2 regions of the Nonomuraea sp. NPDC049637 genome follow, and region 2 is predicted to be linked to the other one. Evidence: riboswitches for the same ligand, from Rfam matches in the RefSeq annotation. Region 2 holds a riboswitch; the other holds the start of a gene.
What was found. Region 2 has a riboswitch for glycine ahead of gcvP (aminomethyl-transferring glycine dehydrogenase). Riboswitches for the same ligand answer to the same signal wherever they lie in the genome.
Positions count from the first base shown of each region.

Region 1: linked by a shared signal. The riboswitch ahead of gcvT (glycine cleavage system aminomethyltransferase GcvT) and the one ahead of gcvP (aminomethyl-transferring glycine dehydrogenase) in region 2 are both predicted to bind glycine.

Region 1 is NZ_JBFAOM010000102.1:3-6,575, forward strand. It holds partial or broken gene AB0J71_RS49385 (glycine cleavage system protein H) at 1-211, opposite strand, end outside; gene gcvT (glycine cleavage system aminomethyltransferase GcvT) at 208-1,293, opposite strand; glycine riboswitch at 1,328-1,427, opposite strand; glycine riboswitch at 1,448-1,545, opposite strand; gene AB0J71_RS49395 (M28 family peptidase) at 1,829-3,202, opposite strand; gene AB0J71_RS49400 (M4 family metallopeptidase) at 3,274-5,568, opposite strand; gene AB0J71_RS49405 (gamma-glutamyl-gamma-aminobutyrate hydrolase family protein) at 5,791-6,480, opposite strand; gene AB0J71_RS49410 (3-oxoacyl-ACP reductase) at 6,477-6,573, opposite strand, start outside.
Region 2 is NZ_JBFAOM010000043.1:5,737-14,462, forward strand. It holds gene AB0J71_RS39060 (MerR family transcriptional regulator) at 1-105, shown strand, start outside; gene AB0J71_RS39065 (bifunctional nuclease family protein) at 238-708, shown strand; gene AB0J71_RS39070 (MerR family transcriptional regulator) at 856-1,476, shown strand; glycine riboswitch at 1,525-1,621, shown strand; gene gcvP (aminomethyl-transferring glycine dehydrogenase) at 1,788-4,613, shown strand; gene AB0J71_RS39080 (hypothetical protein) at 4,741-5,541, shown strand; gene AB0J71_RS39085 (hypothetical protein) at 5,560-5,922, opposite strand; gene AB0J71_RS39090 (alpha/beta family hydrolase) at 6,005-6,640, shown strand; gene AB0J71_RS39095 (DUF5999 family protein) at 6,597-6,794, opposite strand; gene AB0J71_RS39100 (TetR/AcrR family transcriptional regulator C-terminal domain-containing protein) at 6,993-7,532, opposite strand; gene AB0J71_RS39105 (hypothetical protein) at 7,663-8,061, shown strand; gene AB0J71_RS39110 (RNA polymerase sigma factor) at 8,251-8,726, opposite strand, start outside.

The DNA of each region.
Region 1 (6,573 bases), on a different contig from region 2:
TCTCGCTCACCGACTTGGTGGACTCCACCTCGCCGACCGAGTCACCCGCCTCGACGGTCGAACCGACCTCGGGGAGCTGCACGAAGACGACGTCACCAAGAGCCTCGGCGGCGAAGGCCGTGATGCCGACGGTCACGGTGATGCCGTCGTCCACGCCCGACACCCACTCGTGCTCCTTGGTGTAGTTCAGGTCGTCAGGGATGTTGCTCACTTGTTCCTCCTGTAGAAGGGCAGCTCGACCAGGTCCATAGGTTCATGGCTGCCCCGGATGTCCACGGCCAGACCTGTGTCGGCCCCGGCGTCCACGTAGGCCATCGCGATGGGCTTGCCCAGGGTCTGGGAGGGCGCACCGCTGGTGACCTCGCCGACGACGGCGCCGTCGCGGGTGACCGGGTAGCCGTGACGCGGCACCCGGCGGCCCTGGGCGACCAGGCCGACGAGGCGGCGGCGGGGCTGGTCGTCCTTGACCGCCTCCAGTGCCGCCCTGCCGACGAAGTCACCGGGCTTGTCGAATTTCACCACTCTGCCCAGCCCCGCGTCGAACGGGGTCAGGTCGGAGCTCAGCTCGTTGCCGTAGAGCGGCATGCCGGCCTCCAGCCTGAGGGTGTCGCGGCTGGACAGACCGGCGGCCCGCAGCCCGTGCGGCTCGCCTGCGGCCTCCAGGGCGCGCCAGAGCGGCACGGCGTCCTGGTTGGCGACGAACAGCTCGAAGCCGTCCTCGCCGGTGTAGCCGGTGCGGGCGATGAGCGCCTGGCGGCCGTCGACCACGCCGGGCAGGCCCGCGTAGTACTTGAGATTGTCGAGGTCGGCGTCGGTGAGCGTGGCCAGGATCTCCTGGGCCTTCGGGCCCTGGATCGCGATGAGGGCGTACTGCTGGGAGCGGTCATCGACCGCCACGTCATACGACTTAGTACGATTTTTCAGCTCATCCGCGACCTTGTCGGAGTTCGAGGCGTTGGCCACCACCATGAACTCCTCGTCCGCCAGTCGGTAGACGATGAGGTCGTCGAGCACCCCGCCGCGCTCGTCCACGATCATCGTGTACCTGGCCCGGCCGGGCGCGAGCGCCGACAGGTGGCCGACCAGTGCGTAGTCGAGGGCCTCTGCGGCCTGCGGACCGGTCAGGAAGATCTCGCCCATGTGCGAGAGGTCGAACAACCCGGCCGCCTCGCGGACGGCTTTGTGCTCCGCCGACTCGCTGCCGTACCGGAGCGGCATGAGCCATCCGGCGAAGTCGGTCAGCGTGGCGCCTAGGGCCTCGTGGACGTCTCGTAGCGGCGTAGGTCGGGACATTTGTCGCACCTCAGGACAGGATTGGATGCCAGCATCCTCCCCCTCTGTCATGGATGCCTGAGAGCTTCGCCCGAGTTTTACCGGACTTTCACCTTCGGCGAGGCCCCGAGGGCCTGCTTTCCAGAGGTCACCTCCCCGTAAGAACGCCTTACAGGGCTGCCGCGCGGTCCTTTGCCTTGAGAGGTTCGCGGGGAGGGCTTGCTCCTTCAGGGACCCTGACCGGCTGTCAGGGTGCTCTCCCGCACGGTTTCGCCGGTGATGTCCGTCAGCCTAGTGCCGTCATGGGGGTGTTGTCGCGCTTCGCCCTCCGCCATCCGCCGCATCCGCGACATCCCGCACGCAGCGAAAAGCGGCCGCGGCCCCGGAGAGGCGGGGTCGCGGCCGCGTTGGTGGCCGCGCGCGAGCCGGTCATGGCAGGTCAGCTCGCACGCGGCAGCTCGGGGCGGGCCGGCGGTGACCGGCCCGCGCGGGGCTCGGGCCCGAGGATCAGGCCCGTGGATCAGGTCCGAGGATCAGACCCTGAGGTCAGGCCGGATCAGGCCCGTGCCCAGAGGGCGGGCACGTTCGGCGGCTCCCAGCCCGGCAGGCTGGTGTGCGCCTGGAGGCAGCGGTAGCTGACCCCCTGGTAGGTGACGACGTCTCCGGCCGTGTACGACTTGTAGGCCGTCCAGGTGGTGCCCTGGCCGTCCCCTCCGACGGTCAGGGTGAAGGACGCGGAGTGGTCCGCCGTCGTCCCGTCGCCGTTGATCCCTATCGTGTACGTCCCCGCCGCGACGCCGCTGGTGGTGGCGATCGTGACGGTGGACGACTGGCCCGCCTGCACCGTGGACGGGCTGAAGGAGACGGTGACCCCGCTCGGCACGTTCCCGGCGGAGAGCGCGACGCTCTGCGCCTGGCCGGACGTGACCTGGGTACTGACCGCCGCGGTAGCCGACTGACCGGCCTGGACCGATGCCGACGACGGGGTCACCGAGATCGAGTAGTCGTTCTCCGTGGGCGTGCTGGTGCCCACGGCGAGCTTCCATATGGCGTACGCGATGGCGTCGGAGTTGCGGTCGAGCGCCGTGGTGTTGATGGCGCTCGGGTAGCTGTCGCAGGCGCTGTGGTAGCAGCGGTCGAACGCCTGCCCGGCCGAGCCGCCCCACTTGGCGGCCTGGGCCGAGCTCTTGACCGCCCCGGCCCCCGTGGCCAGGCCGCCGACCCGGACGCCCGCGCTCTTGAACGAGGCGTGGTCGCTGCGGCCGTCGCCCTCCCTGTCGCCCTCGGTCTGCAGGCCGATGGTGGCGAAGTAGTCGTTGAAGGTGCGCTGGATCGCCGCGTCGTCGTCGTAGACGAAGTAGCCGGCGTTGGTCGAGGCGATCATGTCGAAGTTCAGGTACACCTCGACGCCGCTCGCGCCGCCGTTCTGCACGTAGTACCTGGACCCGACCATGCCCGCCTCCTCGGCGCCCCACCAGCCGAACCGCACGTGCTTGGTGAGGGTGGGCTTGCGGGCGGCGAGGGTGAGGGCGTTCTCCAGGAGCGCGGCCGAGCCGGAACCGTTGTCGTTGATCCCGGGGCCGGCCGCGACGCTGTCGAGGTGGGCGCCGAGCATCACGGTCTGGTTGGCCGGGCCGCCCGGCCAGTCGGCGATCAGGTTGCTGCCGCCGCTGAAGTTCTGCACGCGGGTGGTGAAGCCGGCCGCGTCCAGCTTGCCCTTGATGTAGTTCATCGAGGCGGTGAAGCCCGGCCTGCCCGAGGCGCGGTTGCCGCCGTTGCTCGTGGCGATGGACTGCAACTGGCTCAGATGCGCCGTCACGTTCGCGACGGGGATGTCGGGCGCGGGGTCGGCGGCGGCGCCGGCCGGTCCGGCCGGCGTGGTGAGGGTCAGGGCCAACGCGGCGGTGGCCGCGGCGCCCAGCCTGAGCATGGCGTTCACGTTCTGTGGCTCCTCAAGGGGGTTGGGCGGCCACCCCGGCGTGGCCGCCCAGGTCGTGCGACTTAGACCGGCTGCCAGAGGGCAGGGGTGTTGGGCGGCTCCCAGCCCGGCAGGCTCGTGTGAGACTGCAGGCAGCGGTAGCTGGCGCCCTGGTAGGTGACGGTCTGTCCGGCCGTGTAGGCCGTGTACGTCTGCCACGTGGTGCCCTGGCCGCCGCCCACCGTCAGGCTGAAGGAGGCCGAGTGGTCGGCGCTCGCGCCGTCGGCGTTCAGGCTGATCGTGTACGTGCTGGGCGTCACGCCGCTCGTGGTCGCGAACGTCACCGTGGACGACTGCCCGGCGGTGATCGTGGACGGGCTGAAGCTGACCGTCACGCCCGCGGGCACGTTGCTCGCCGACAGGGCGATGCTCTGCGCCTGGCCGGCGGTGACCTGCGTGCTGACCGTGGCGGTGGCCGACTGACCGGCCTGCACCGAGGCCGACGACGGGGTCACGCCGAAGGAGTAGTCGTTCGGCGAGCTCTGCCCGATCTGCAGGTTGTAGGTGGCCTGGCGGTCCACGTCGGCGCCGTCGGCCGTGATGGCGATCGAGTGGGTGCCCTGCGGGCTGCTCGCCGAGGTGGTGATCGTCAGCGTCGAGCTCTGCCCCGCGGTGATGGTGGCCGGGCTGAACGAGGCGGTCACGCCGGCCGGCAGGGTGCCGGTCCGCAGGGTGATCGACTGCGCCGAGCCGCCGGTCACGGTGGTGCTCACCGTGGTCGTGGTGCTCTGGCCGGGGGTGACGCTGCCGGAGGCGGGGTTCAGGTTGACCGAGAAGTCGTTGCTGCCCTGCGTGCAGGTCGGCTCACCGGACTGGGCCCGTACGCTGACGCCGTCCCAGGCGTTCTTGACCACGTTGAACTCGGTGCAGCTGCCCGGGTACAGGGTCTTGGCGGCCTGGAGGGTGGCGACCCTGGCCTTGGCGTGCGTCCACGGCTGGGTCTTCATGTTCAGCGCGGACATGAACACCTCACCGGCCTTGCGGATGCCGATGCCGGTGATCGCGGCGCCGTTGTCGCAGCGGGTGCTGGCGGGCTTGCCCGAGGGGTTGGTGCCCTCGGCCACCAGGTAGAACCAGTGGTTCTGCGGGCCGGCCGCCGCGTGCACCTCGGTGTTGGGGATGGAGGCGCTGTAGCAGTTCGGGTGGCTGAGGGCCGACGGGTTGTACATGTTGCGGATCGGCCCGGACCCCGAGAGGTTGACCTCCTCGCCGACCAGGTAGTCCGGCGGGTCGTTCGGGTTGTTGGCGTACGCCTCGGTGAGCGCGCCGAAGATGTCGCCGGTGGACTCGTTCATGCCGCCGGTCTCGTTGCCGCTGCCCGAGCCGCCGCTGGTGAACTGGAAGATGCCGTGGCCGAACTCGTGGCCGACCACGTCCATCGACGTGAGCTGCTGGGAGTTGGCGGAGTTGTGGCCGAAGGAGCCGTACTGGCCGTTCCAGTAGGCGTTGACGTCGGCCAGGCCGACGCGGGCCGGGTAGCCGCCGCCCTGGCCGTTGATGCCGTTGCGGCCGAGCCAGGCGCTCAGCATGTCCCATTCCCGCTGCGCGGCGTACAGGGCGTCGACGCAGGCGGTCTCCAGGTTCGTGCCGGAGCCGTTGCCCCAGGTGTCGGTGGTCTTCGTGTACGGCGTGCCGTTCTGGCCGCCGCACGCCACACCGCTCCTGCGGGGGTCGCGCATCGTGTACGAGGGGCTGGTGTCGATGGTGACGGTGCCGACGTAGTAGCTGTTGCCGGTGCCGTCGCGCACCTCGTCCCAGTCGTCGATGACCTTGCCGGTCAGGGCGTCCACGTAGACGTGGAGCTTGGTCTCGTGACCGGTGGCGTTGGCGCCGGTGACGAGCACCTCCCAGGCCAGCCGCGGGGTCGTCGTGGTGGCGTGCACGGACAGCACCGGCGTGGCGACGGTCTCGACCCTGGCCACCTTGGCCCTGGCCGTCACGGCGGCCTGGGCCGCGGTGACCTTCGCCTTCGTGCCGATCCCGATCTTCGTGCGCTGCCCGGTGGCGACCGTGTCGACCACCGCGCCGGAGGCGTCCGTGGCGACGACCACGTCGCCGCCGTAGACGGGCAGGCCCGCGTGCTTACGGGCGTAGGTCAGGTACTGCAGGCCGCGGACGCCTTCGACGGTCGACGTCAGCGTGAACGTGTCCTGCTCGGATGCCAGCAATGCCGCCGAGTCGGCCAGGATCGCGTTGTGTGCGGTGGCGATCGCGTTCCTGCGCTCGTCGGGGCTGGGAGGATCGGCCACCTGCGACGCTTGGGCTGTGGCGCTCGTGGCGCCCACCAGCGAGCTGGTGGTCAGGGCTAGCGCGAGCATTGCGGCAGCCCCCAACCTGAGTTTGGGGTTCACTCTCTGGCTCCTCAGGGGGGTGTGGAGTGGAAGAGCCCCGGCCGGCTGGGGATGAACACAGGGTGACACCGGGATGGCGCGACCCGGTACCCAACAAATTTCCTATAACGTGGTGATATGGCCCTCTGAGCTGGGATTTCGCGGGATTTTAGGGCGCAGAAAAGGTAAAGAAGCTTTCCAGTAACGGTCTCAGCAGGCCGCCGTGAACGCCTCGAAGAGCGCCGATCCGTCGCCCGCCTCCGGGTGCCACTGGACCGCTGCCGCGAAGCCGCCGGAGTCGAGCTCCACCGCCTCGATCGTCCCGTCGCCGGACGTGGCGGTGACCGTGAGCCCGGGGGCGAGCCGGTCGATCGCCTGGTGGTGGTAGTGCGGGACCGCCACCGAGTCCGTGCCGAGCGCCTCGGCCAGGCGGCTGCCGGGCACGGGCGTGACCGGCAGGTGGCCGAACTCGCCGGGCGCGGGGGAGTGGCCGGTGTGCCCGGTCACGTCGGGCAGGTGCTGGTGCAGGGTGCCGCCGAGCAGCACGTTGAGCACCTGCAGCCCGCGGCAGATGCCCAGGAACGGCAGCCCGGCCTCCAGGGCCGCCGCCAGGAGGGCGAACTCGGCCTCGTCCCGGAACTCCCGGACGTAGCCGGTGCGCTCGTGCGCCGCCCGGCCGTACCTGGCCGGGTCGACGTCGCCGCCGCCGGCCAGGACGAGACCGTCGAGCCGCCCCACGACCTGGGCGGGATCGCCGGCCGGCGGCAGCAGCACGGGCTGCCCGCCGGCCTGGACGATCTTCTCGACGTACATGTACGGCAGCAGCGCGACGGGCAGGTCCCACACGGTGAACCGGGCGGGCTCGACGTACGTCGTGACGCCGATGACCGGACGGGTCACAGCGGCGTCACGTACGCGCCGGAGATGCCGCCGTCCACCAGGAACTCGGCCCCCGTGATGAAGGAGGCGTCGTCGCTGGCCAGGAACGCCACG
Region 2 (8,726 bases):
GCCATCGGCGAGGCCGACGAGGCTGCCAGGGAGTTGTCCACCCTCCTGCTCGACCTGCACGCCTCCCTGGTGCGCCTCGGCGTCAGGTCTGTCCTGGGCCGTTGAGGGCACGGAGCTGGAAGGCCGGGGCACATTCCACGCCTGCCGGGTGTTACGTTGAAATACACAAGCGTGTAGCAGAAACGACCCAGTCAACAGCTGTGCCGGGCGACCGGCCGGTCGAATACGGAGCAGCCCGTGTTGCAGATGGAGGTCGTGGGCGTTCGAGTTGAGATGCCCACAAATCAGCCGATCGTCTTGCTCAAGGAGGCACACGGGGAACGGTTCCTTCCGATCTGGATCGGCATGACCGAGGCGACCGCGATCGCCCTGGCGCAGGCCGAGGAGCCGCCGCCCCGGCCGCTCACGCACGACCTGTTCAGGGACGTGCTGAGCGCGCTCGGCGTCGGGCTGCGCGCGGTCAACATCGTGGCCCTGCGTGACGGCATCTTCTTCGCCGACCTGGTGTTCTCCAACGGCGTGGAGGTCAGCGCCCGGCCCTCCGACTCGATCGCCCTGGCGCTGCGCACCGGTGCGCGCATCTTCGCCAGCGAAGAGGTCGTCCAGGAGGCCGGTGTGATCATCCCTGACGACCAGGAGGACGAGGTGGAGAAGTTCAGGGAGTTCCTTGACACGATCACTCCCGAGGACTTCGGCAGGGCGGGGTAGGTATTTCAGTGCATTTACGCTTCACGACGCGCCGAGCCGGATCGTTGACTGAGCATGGTCACGGTCCTACGGTGCAAGTGAAACCCGTGGTCGCCCTTTACGAACCCCCAGATCAGGCCATGGGATGAGAGAAAGCCGGAGGTCCGCGTGGCGGTCAGCAGCGGCGAGGGAAAGACGGCCGGCCAGGAAGATCCGGTGCGGCGCGAGAGCGCGCGGCAGCGTGCCGGAGAGCAGGGCCTGCTCTTCGACGAGCAGCCTGCGACCGTGCCCGACGACATCGGATACCGCGGGCCCACAGCCTGCTCGGCGGCCGGCATCACCTACAGGCAGCTCGACTACTGGGCGCGCACGGGCCTGGTCGAGCCCACGATAAGAGCCGCGCACGGCTCGGGCTCGCAGCGGCTCTACAGCTTCCGCGACATCCTGGTGCTCAAGGTCGTCAAGCGGCTGCTCGACACCGGGGTGTCGTTGCAGCAGATCCGCACCGCCGTGCAGCATCTGCGTGACCGCGGGGTCGCCGACCTCGCGCAGATCACGCTCATGAGCGACGGCGTCAGCGTCTACGAGTGCACCTCGGCCGACGAGGTGATCGATCTGCTCCAGGGCGGCCAGGGCGTGTTCGGCATCGCGCTCGGCCGGGTCTGGCGAGAGGTCGAGGGCTCCCTCGCGGAGCTGCCGGGGGAACGGGCGGCGGTCGAGGACACCGTCCCGGCCGACCATCCCGCTGACGAGCTCGCCAAGCGGCGTCGCGCACGCCGCACGGGGTGAGCTGAACCGCTGAACACACCGTAGTAATCTAGGACAGAGTAAGGCTGATGACCCCGTGCGGGAGAGTCCCTGGGCTTCGGTCCTGGGGCGCCGAAGGAGCAACCCTCCCCGGAATCTCTCAGGCATCCCGTACCGCTCGGGTGAGGCAACTCTGGAAAGCAGGTGCGCCCGCCAGGCGCACCTCACCGACGGTGCAAGCCCCACGGTGGGGTGAAGCTCTCAGGTCGCGATGACGTCGCGATGACAGAGGGGGAGATCCGGCACTCGCCCGCGCCCTGGCGCCGGTCTCCAAGCCTCGGGAGGCAACCTCCATGACCGACCTGTCCGCTCCGCCGTTCTCGTCCAGGCACATCGGCCCATCGGAGTCCGAGCAGCAGCGCATGCTCGAGGCCGTGGGCTTCGAGTCCGTCGGCGATCTGGTGGCCGTGGCCGTGCCCGAGGCCATCAGGGTCAAGGACCGGCTCAAGCTGCCGGCCGCCGCGAGCGAGACCGAGGCCATCGCCGAGCTGCGCGAACTGGCCTCCCGCAACCGGGTGCTGACCTCCATGATCGGCCTGGGCTACTACGACACCGTCACGCCCGCCGTCATCCGGCGCAACCTGCTGGAGAATCCGGGCTGGTACACCGCCTACACGCCGTACCAGCCGGAGATCTCGCAGGGGCGCCTGGAGGCGCTGCTGAACTTCCAGACGGTCGTCTCCGACCTGACCGGCCTCGACGTCGCTGGCGCCTCCCTGCTGGACGAGGCCACCGCCGCGGCCGAGGCCATGACGCTGGCCCGCCGCGCCGGCAAGTCCAAGAGCGACGTGTTCGTCGTCGACGCCGACACGCTGCCCCAGACCAAAGCCGTGCTGGCCACCCGCGCCGAGCCGCTCGGCATCACGCTGGTCGAGCACGACCTCGACGGCGAGCTGCCCGAGTGCTTCGGCGTGCTCGTCCAGTACCCGGGCGCCTCGGGCCGCCTGCGCGACTTCCGCGACGTGGCCGCCAGGGCGCACGAGGCGGGCGCGCTCGTCGTGGCCGCCGCCGACCTGCTGGCCCTCACGCTCGTGGCCGCCCCCGGCGAGCTGGGCGCCGACATCGCCGTCGGCTCCTCCCAGCGCTTCGGCGTCTCCTTCGGGTTCGGCGGGCCGCACGCGGCCTACATGTCCGTACGCGAGGGCCTGCAGCGGCAGATGCCCGGCCGCCTGGTCGGCGTGTCGGTCGACGTCGACGGCGACCCCGCCTACCGGCTGGCCCTGCAGACCCGCGAGCAGCACATCCGCCGCGAGAAGGCCACCAGCAACATCTGCACCGCCCAGGTCCTGCTGGCCGTGATCGCCGGCATGTACGCCGTCTACCACGGCCCCGAGGGCCTGCGCCGGATCGCGCACCGCGTGCACCGGCACGCCGTCGCGCTGGCCGGCGGGCTGCGCGAGGCCGGCCTGGAGGTCGTGCACGGCGAGTTCTTCGACACCGTGCTCGTCCGCGTGCCCGGCAGGGCCGCCGAGGTGGTGGCCGCCGCCGCCGAGCGGGGCGTCAACCTGTGGCAGGCCGACGACGACCACGTCTCGATCGCCTGCGACGAGAAGACCGGCGCGGCCGAGCTGGTCAAGGTGTGGGCCGCCTTCGGCGTCGAGCGCGAGGAGGTGGCGCTGGAGGCCGACGCGCTGCCGGACGGGCTGCTGCGCGAGTCGGACTACCTGACCCACCCGGTCTTCCACAGCCACCGCTCCGAGACCGCGATGCTGCGCTACCTGCGCAGGCTCCAGGACAAGGACATCGCGCTCGACCGTTCGATGATCCCGCTCGGCTCGTGCACGATGAAGCTGAACGCGACCACCGAGATGGAGCCGATCACCTGGCCGGAGTTCGCCGGCGTGCACCCGTACGCGCCGGAGGCCCAGACCGAGGGCTACCGGGAGCTCATCGGCACCCTGGAGGGCTGGCTGGCCGAGGTGACCGGCTACGACGCCGTCTCCATCCAGCCGAACGCCGGCTCCCAGGGCGAGTTCGCCGGCCTGCTGGCCATCCGCGCCTACCACCAGGCCAACGGCGACACCGGGCGGGACGTGTGCCTGATCCCGTCCTCGGCCCACGGCACGAACGCGGCCAGCGCCGTCATGGCCGGCATGCGGGTCGTGGTCGTGGCCTGCGACAGCGACGGGAACATCGACCTGGCCGACCTCGACGCCAAGATCGCCAAGCACCGCGACAAGCTCGCCGCGATCATGGTGACGTACCCGTCCACGCACGGCGTGTACGAGGAGTCGATCACCGAGGTGTGCGCCAAGGTGCACGAGGCCGGCGGCCAGGTCTACGTCGACGGCGCCAACCTCAACGCCCTGGTGGGCCTGGCCAAGCCGGGTGAGTTCGGCGCCGACGTGTCCCACCTCAACCTGCACAAGACGTTCTGCATCCCGCACGGCGGCGGCGGCCCCGGCGTCGGCCCGGTCGCGGTCCGCGGCCACCTGGCGGCCTACCTGCCCGGCCACCCGCTGCGCGACGGCAGCCCGGTCGGCCCGGTCTCGGCGGCCCCGTACGGCTCGGCGGGCATCCTGCCGATCTCGTGGGCGTACGTGCGGATGATGGGCTCCGAGGGCCTCACGGCGGCCACCGAGCAGGCCATCCTGTCGGCCAACTACCTGGCCCGGCGGCTGGCCCCGCACTACCCGGTGCTCTACACCGGCCGTGGCGGCCTGGTGGCCCACGAGTGCATCGTGGACCTGCGCCAGATCACCAAGGAGACCGGCGTCACCGTCGACGACGTGGCCAAGCGCCTGATCGACTACGGCTTCCACGCGCCGACCATGTCCTTCCCGGTGGCCGGGACGCTGATGATCGAGCCGACCGAGAGCGAGGACCTCGACGAGCTCGACCGGTTCGTGGACGCCATGATCGCCATTCGCGGTGAGATCGCCAAGGTGGCCTCCGGCGACTACGACACGACCGACAACCCGCTGCGCAACGCGCCGCACACGGCCGAGTCGGTCACCGCCGACGAGTGGGCCCACCCGTACTCGCGGACCGAGGCGGCCTACCCGCTGGCCTCGCTGCGCGAGGGCAAGTACTGGGTGCCGGTGCGCCGCATCGACCAGGCGTACGGCGACCGCAACCTGGTGTGCTCCTGCCCGCCGCTGGAGGCGTACGAGGACTGATCCGCCCGCGCGGGTCCCCGCCCGGGGGCCCGCGCCGGACCCGGCCCAGTCCTGCACCGTCAAGTGAGCAGACATGATCGCGACGAGCCGTTAGGCTCGGTGCGATCCGTCGCCGGAAGGAGCTCTCTTGACGTTCTCAGAGCTGCAGACCCCGCCCCTCGACACCGCCCGCCGCCTGGCCGAGGGGGGCGACCTGGAGGGTGCGGCGGCGATCCTGACCGAGCTGGTCGCCGACCCCGACAGCCCCGACCGGGCCCAGGCGGCCGTGGGGCTGGCCGTGGTGCTCGACGAGCGCGGCGACACCGAGGCCGCCCGCGCCGCGGCCCGCACCGCGCTGGCCACCGGCCATCCCGAGTACGCCGCGCAGGCCGCCTGCCACCTGGCCCAGGGGTTCGAGCGCGAGGGCCGCGACGACCAGGCCAGGGCCGCCTGGCAGGCGGTGCTCGGCGTCGGCACGCCGGCCTACGTCCCGCTGGCGCACCTCGCGCTGGCCCGGCTGGCCGGCAGCCCCCAGGAGGCCGGCAAGGAGCTGCGCTCCGCCCTCGACGCGAGCCTCGACTCAGGCGACGCCGAGGCCGCCGCGCACGCGGCCCGCCAGCTCGCCGAGACGCTGCTGGAGTACGGCGACCCGGGGGAGGCCGCCGGGCTGCTGCTGGACGCGCTGGAGTTCGCCCCGGCGCGGGAGCTGCCGGGGCTGCGGGTGCTGCTCGGCATCGCGCACCTGGAACTGGCCTGCGCCGAGTTCGCCGAGGCCGTCGAGAGCGGGGCCGACCCCCAGACGGGCGCGCTGGCCATCGAGCTGCTGGCGCGCACGCTGCCGCTGCGCGGGCGCACCGAGGACGCCGGCCAGGTGTGGACCTACGGCCTCGAACACGAGGACCGGACCATGGCCGCCGAGGTCCGGCTGCGTTTCCACCGCGACACCTGAGTGCCGTGAGGGGAAGGCTCAGCCGCGGCGCATGATGGCCACGGCGGCGGCCACGTTGATGGCGACGATCGCCAGCCACGTGATCGTCAGGCCGACCAGCCCCGCGTTGCCCGCCGCGATGGCGGTCAGCGGGATGCCGAGACCCATCGAGCCCAGCGCGACGGGGATGATGGCGGCGCCATTGTTCTGCCGCTGCTTCGCCTTGGCCTTGACCGGCGCGAGGCCCTGGCCGCTCAGCTCGGCCTGGACGCGGGCGGCGATGGTGGCGTCGAGCCGTTCGACGAAGGACTCGACGAGCGCGGCCTCGTAGTCGGGGCCGAGGTCGCGGCGGGCGTCGAGGGTGGCCTGCAGGTCGTCCCGGATCGGGCGCATCTCTGACATGAAAGCCATCATCCCGGTTGTCCGGCGCGCCGTCATCAGACCTGGGAGCCAACGGCGGATCCTCCCCAGGTACGGTGCTGCCATGGAGATCATGACTCCGCGGGGGCCGGCGCTGGTGCAGGTCGACGAGGCAGCCGAGGCCCGGCTGCTGCTGGTGCTGACCCACGGCTCGGCCGGGGGAGTGGACGCGCCCGACCTGCTGGCCGTCCGCGACGCCGCGCTCGGGGTGGGCGCGACCGTGGCCAGGGTGTCGCAGGCGTTCCGGGTCGCGGGGGCGCGGGCGCCGGGCTCGGCCGCCCGGCAGGACGAGGCATGGGAAGCGGTGCTGGGCGAGTTGCGCGCCGGGTGGCCGGGGCTGCCGCTGGTGCAGGGCGGCCGGAGCAACGGCGCCCGGGTGGCCTGCCGTACGGCCTCGGCGGTGGGCGCGGCGGCGGTGGTGGCGCTGGCCTTCCCGCTGCACCCGCCCGGCAAGCCGGAGCGTTCCAGGGCCGAGGAGCTGCGCGGGGCCGGGGTCGACGTGCTGGTGGTCAACGGGGACCGGGATCCGTTCGGAGTGCCGGATCCCGCGGACTGCGCCCGGCTGGTGGTGCTGCCGGGCGAGGGCCACGACCTGAAGCGGGACCCCGCCCGGGTGGGCGAGGTCGTGGCCCGGTGGATCGGCGGCTACGCCGCCGTCAGGCGGCGCCCACCAGGGGGTCGGGCCGGTGCGGCGCGATGACGGTGCCGCTGGGCAGCAGCTCCCCGGTGTCCTCGAACAGGACGACGCCGTTGCAGAGAAGGCTCCACCCCTGCTCGGGGTGGCATGCGAGGGTGCGTGCTGCCTCGCGGTCCGGCGCCTCGGCAGACGGACAGGCCGGGTCGTGCGGGCACATCGGCGTGCCTCCGATATCTCGTGGGTGCTCCCGGGAGAGGGACGGGAGCCGCTCGGGTTTGTTGTTCTGGCAAGTGTGCGACGTGTGTCACACGGTCCGACATAGCCCGTTCGGACTGTTACAGGAGGATCCCCCGGTCGTGTGACCTTCGACACAGCGTGCCTTATGCAGGATAACGGGCCAAGCGCGACACGCGCACTACGTTTGCAACCCCTTGAGCAAAGCGTCGAGCCCTCTTTCGAAGTCGACATCCGCTCTTTCGTCCCTCCTGACCCATTCATCGACTTCTGGGTCAGCCCATCCGGATTGCTGGACTTCGACCGCCACGCTGCCGAACACGAACGCCCGCAGCGCGCGCACGGCCTCCGGGGCGTCGCTCAGGCCGCCGTCGGCCAGTTGCTCGGTCTGCTCCCTGATGGCCACCGCGGTGGCGCCCTTGGGCGGCTTGGTCAGCGCCAGGGCGAGCACGCCCGGATGTTCGCGCAGCAGCTCCCGGCCCGCCCGGCACCACGCCCTGGCCGTCTCCTGCCAGGTGGCCGCCTGCTCCACGTGCACGGTCGTGACGTGCTCGGCCAGCGCGTCCATCAGCGCCTCCTTGCCGCGGGGCAGGTGGTGGTAGATGGCCATGGCCTCCACCTCCAGGGCGTCGCCCAGCCGGCGCATGGTGAGCCGGCGCAACCCCTGGCTGTCGGCGATGTGGAGTGCGGCCTCGATGATGCGCTCGCGGGAGAGTGGCACGGGAGGTCTCTTTGCGGGCATGGTGATCATCTTACTGGGCGGCCCCGTCCGTCGCCCGGTGTTCGGCGGCGGTGTCGGACGGCGTACCCTTGTGGGTTGAACAGCAAAGACTGCGTGAAGGGCAGGGTCGATGGCGTTTTTCCGTCCGCGGGTGAGCCGGGAGGCCGAGGTTCGCTACCACGCGGACCAGGAGATCTCCAAGGGCTTCCCGCAGCTGCTTGACAAGGCCAGGCAGGCCGAGCAGATCGTGCGCGACCTGCGTGCGGCCGCGGCCGACGAGATCGAGCTGCTGGCCGCGGGCCGGGCGTTCGACGTCGCGCTGACCGAGGCGCTGCGGGCCGCCGAGGCCGGGCAGCGGGCCACGTTCGGCGTGCGCTCGTACGACGACCGCATCGCGCGCCGCAAGGCCAGGGCCACCCCCCGCGGGGCCATGTGGACGGCCGAGGTCGACCGGCTGCGCACGCTGCGCGAGGAGAACCGCATGTGGGGCATCCCGCGCGTGCCCCGGCCGGTGCCCGCCACCGTCTGACCGAAGGCACCCGAAAGCCCCGGCGCCGCGCGCGCCGGGGCTCTTCGTGCGTTCCGGGCCCGTCACCGTCAGGTCCTGACGGCCGGGGCCCGCGTTCCGGGCCCGTCACCGTCAGGTCCTGACGGCCGGGGTCCGCGTTGCTGGGCCGTCGCCGTCAGGGGCTGACGGCGGCGGCCGGGGCGGTGCGGGTCAGCTGGCCCAGTCGAGCAGCGGGCGGGTGTTGCTCGGGTGGCGCAGCTTCGACAGCGACTCCTTCTCCAGCTGGCGGATGCGCTCGCGGGTGAGGCCGAGGTGCTTGCCGATCTCGTCCAGCGTGTGCGGCTTGCCGTCCACCAGGCCGAACCGCAGGGCCATGATCTTCGCCTCGCGCGGCGAGAGGTTGTCGAGCACGCCGCGCAGCTGGTCGCCCAGCAGCTGGCGGTCGACGATCTCCGACGCCTCCGGCGAGTCGACGTCCTCGATGAGGTCGCCGATCGTGGTCTCGCCGTCCTCGCCGATGGTCGCGTTCAGCGAGATCGGCTGGCGGCTGGTGCGCAGCAGCTCCTCGATCTGGTCCGGCGTCTTGTCGAGCTCGACGGCCAGCTCCTCGGGCGTGGGCTCGCGGCCCAGCCTCTGGTGCATGTCCCGCTCGATCCGCGACAGCTTGGAGAGCATCTCCAGCACGT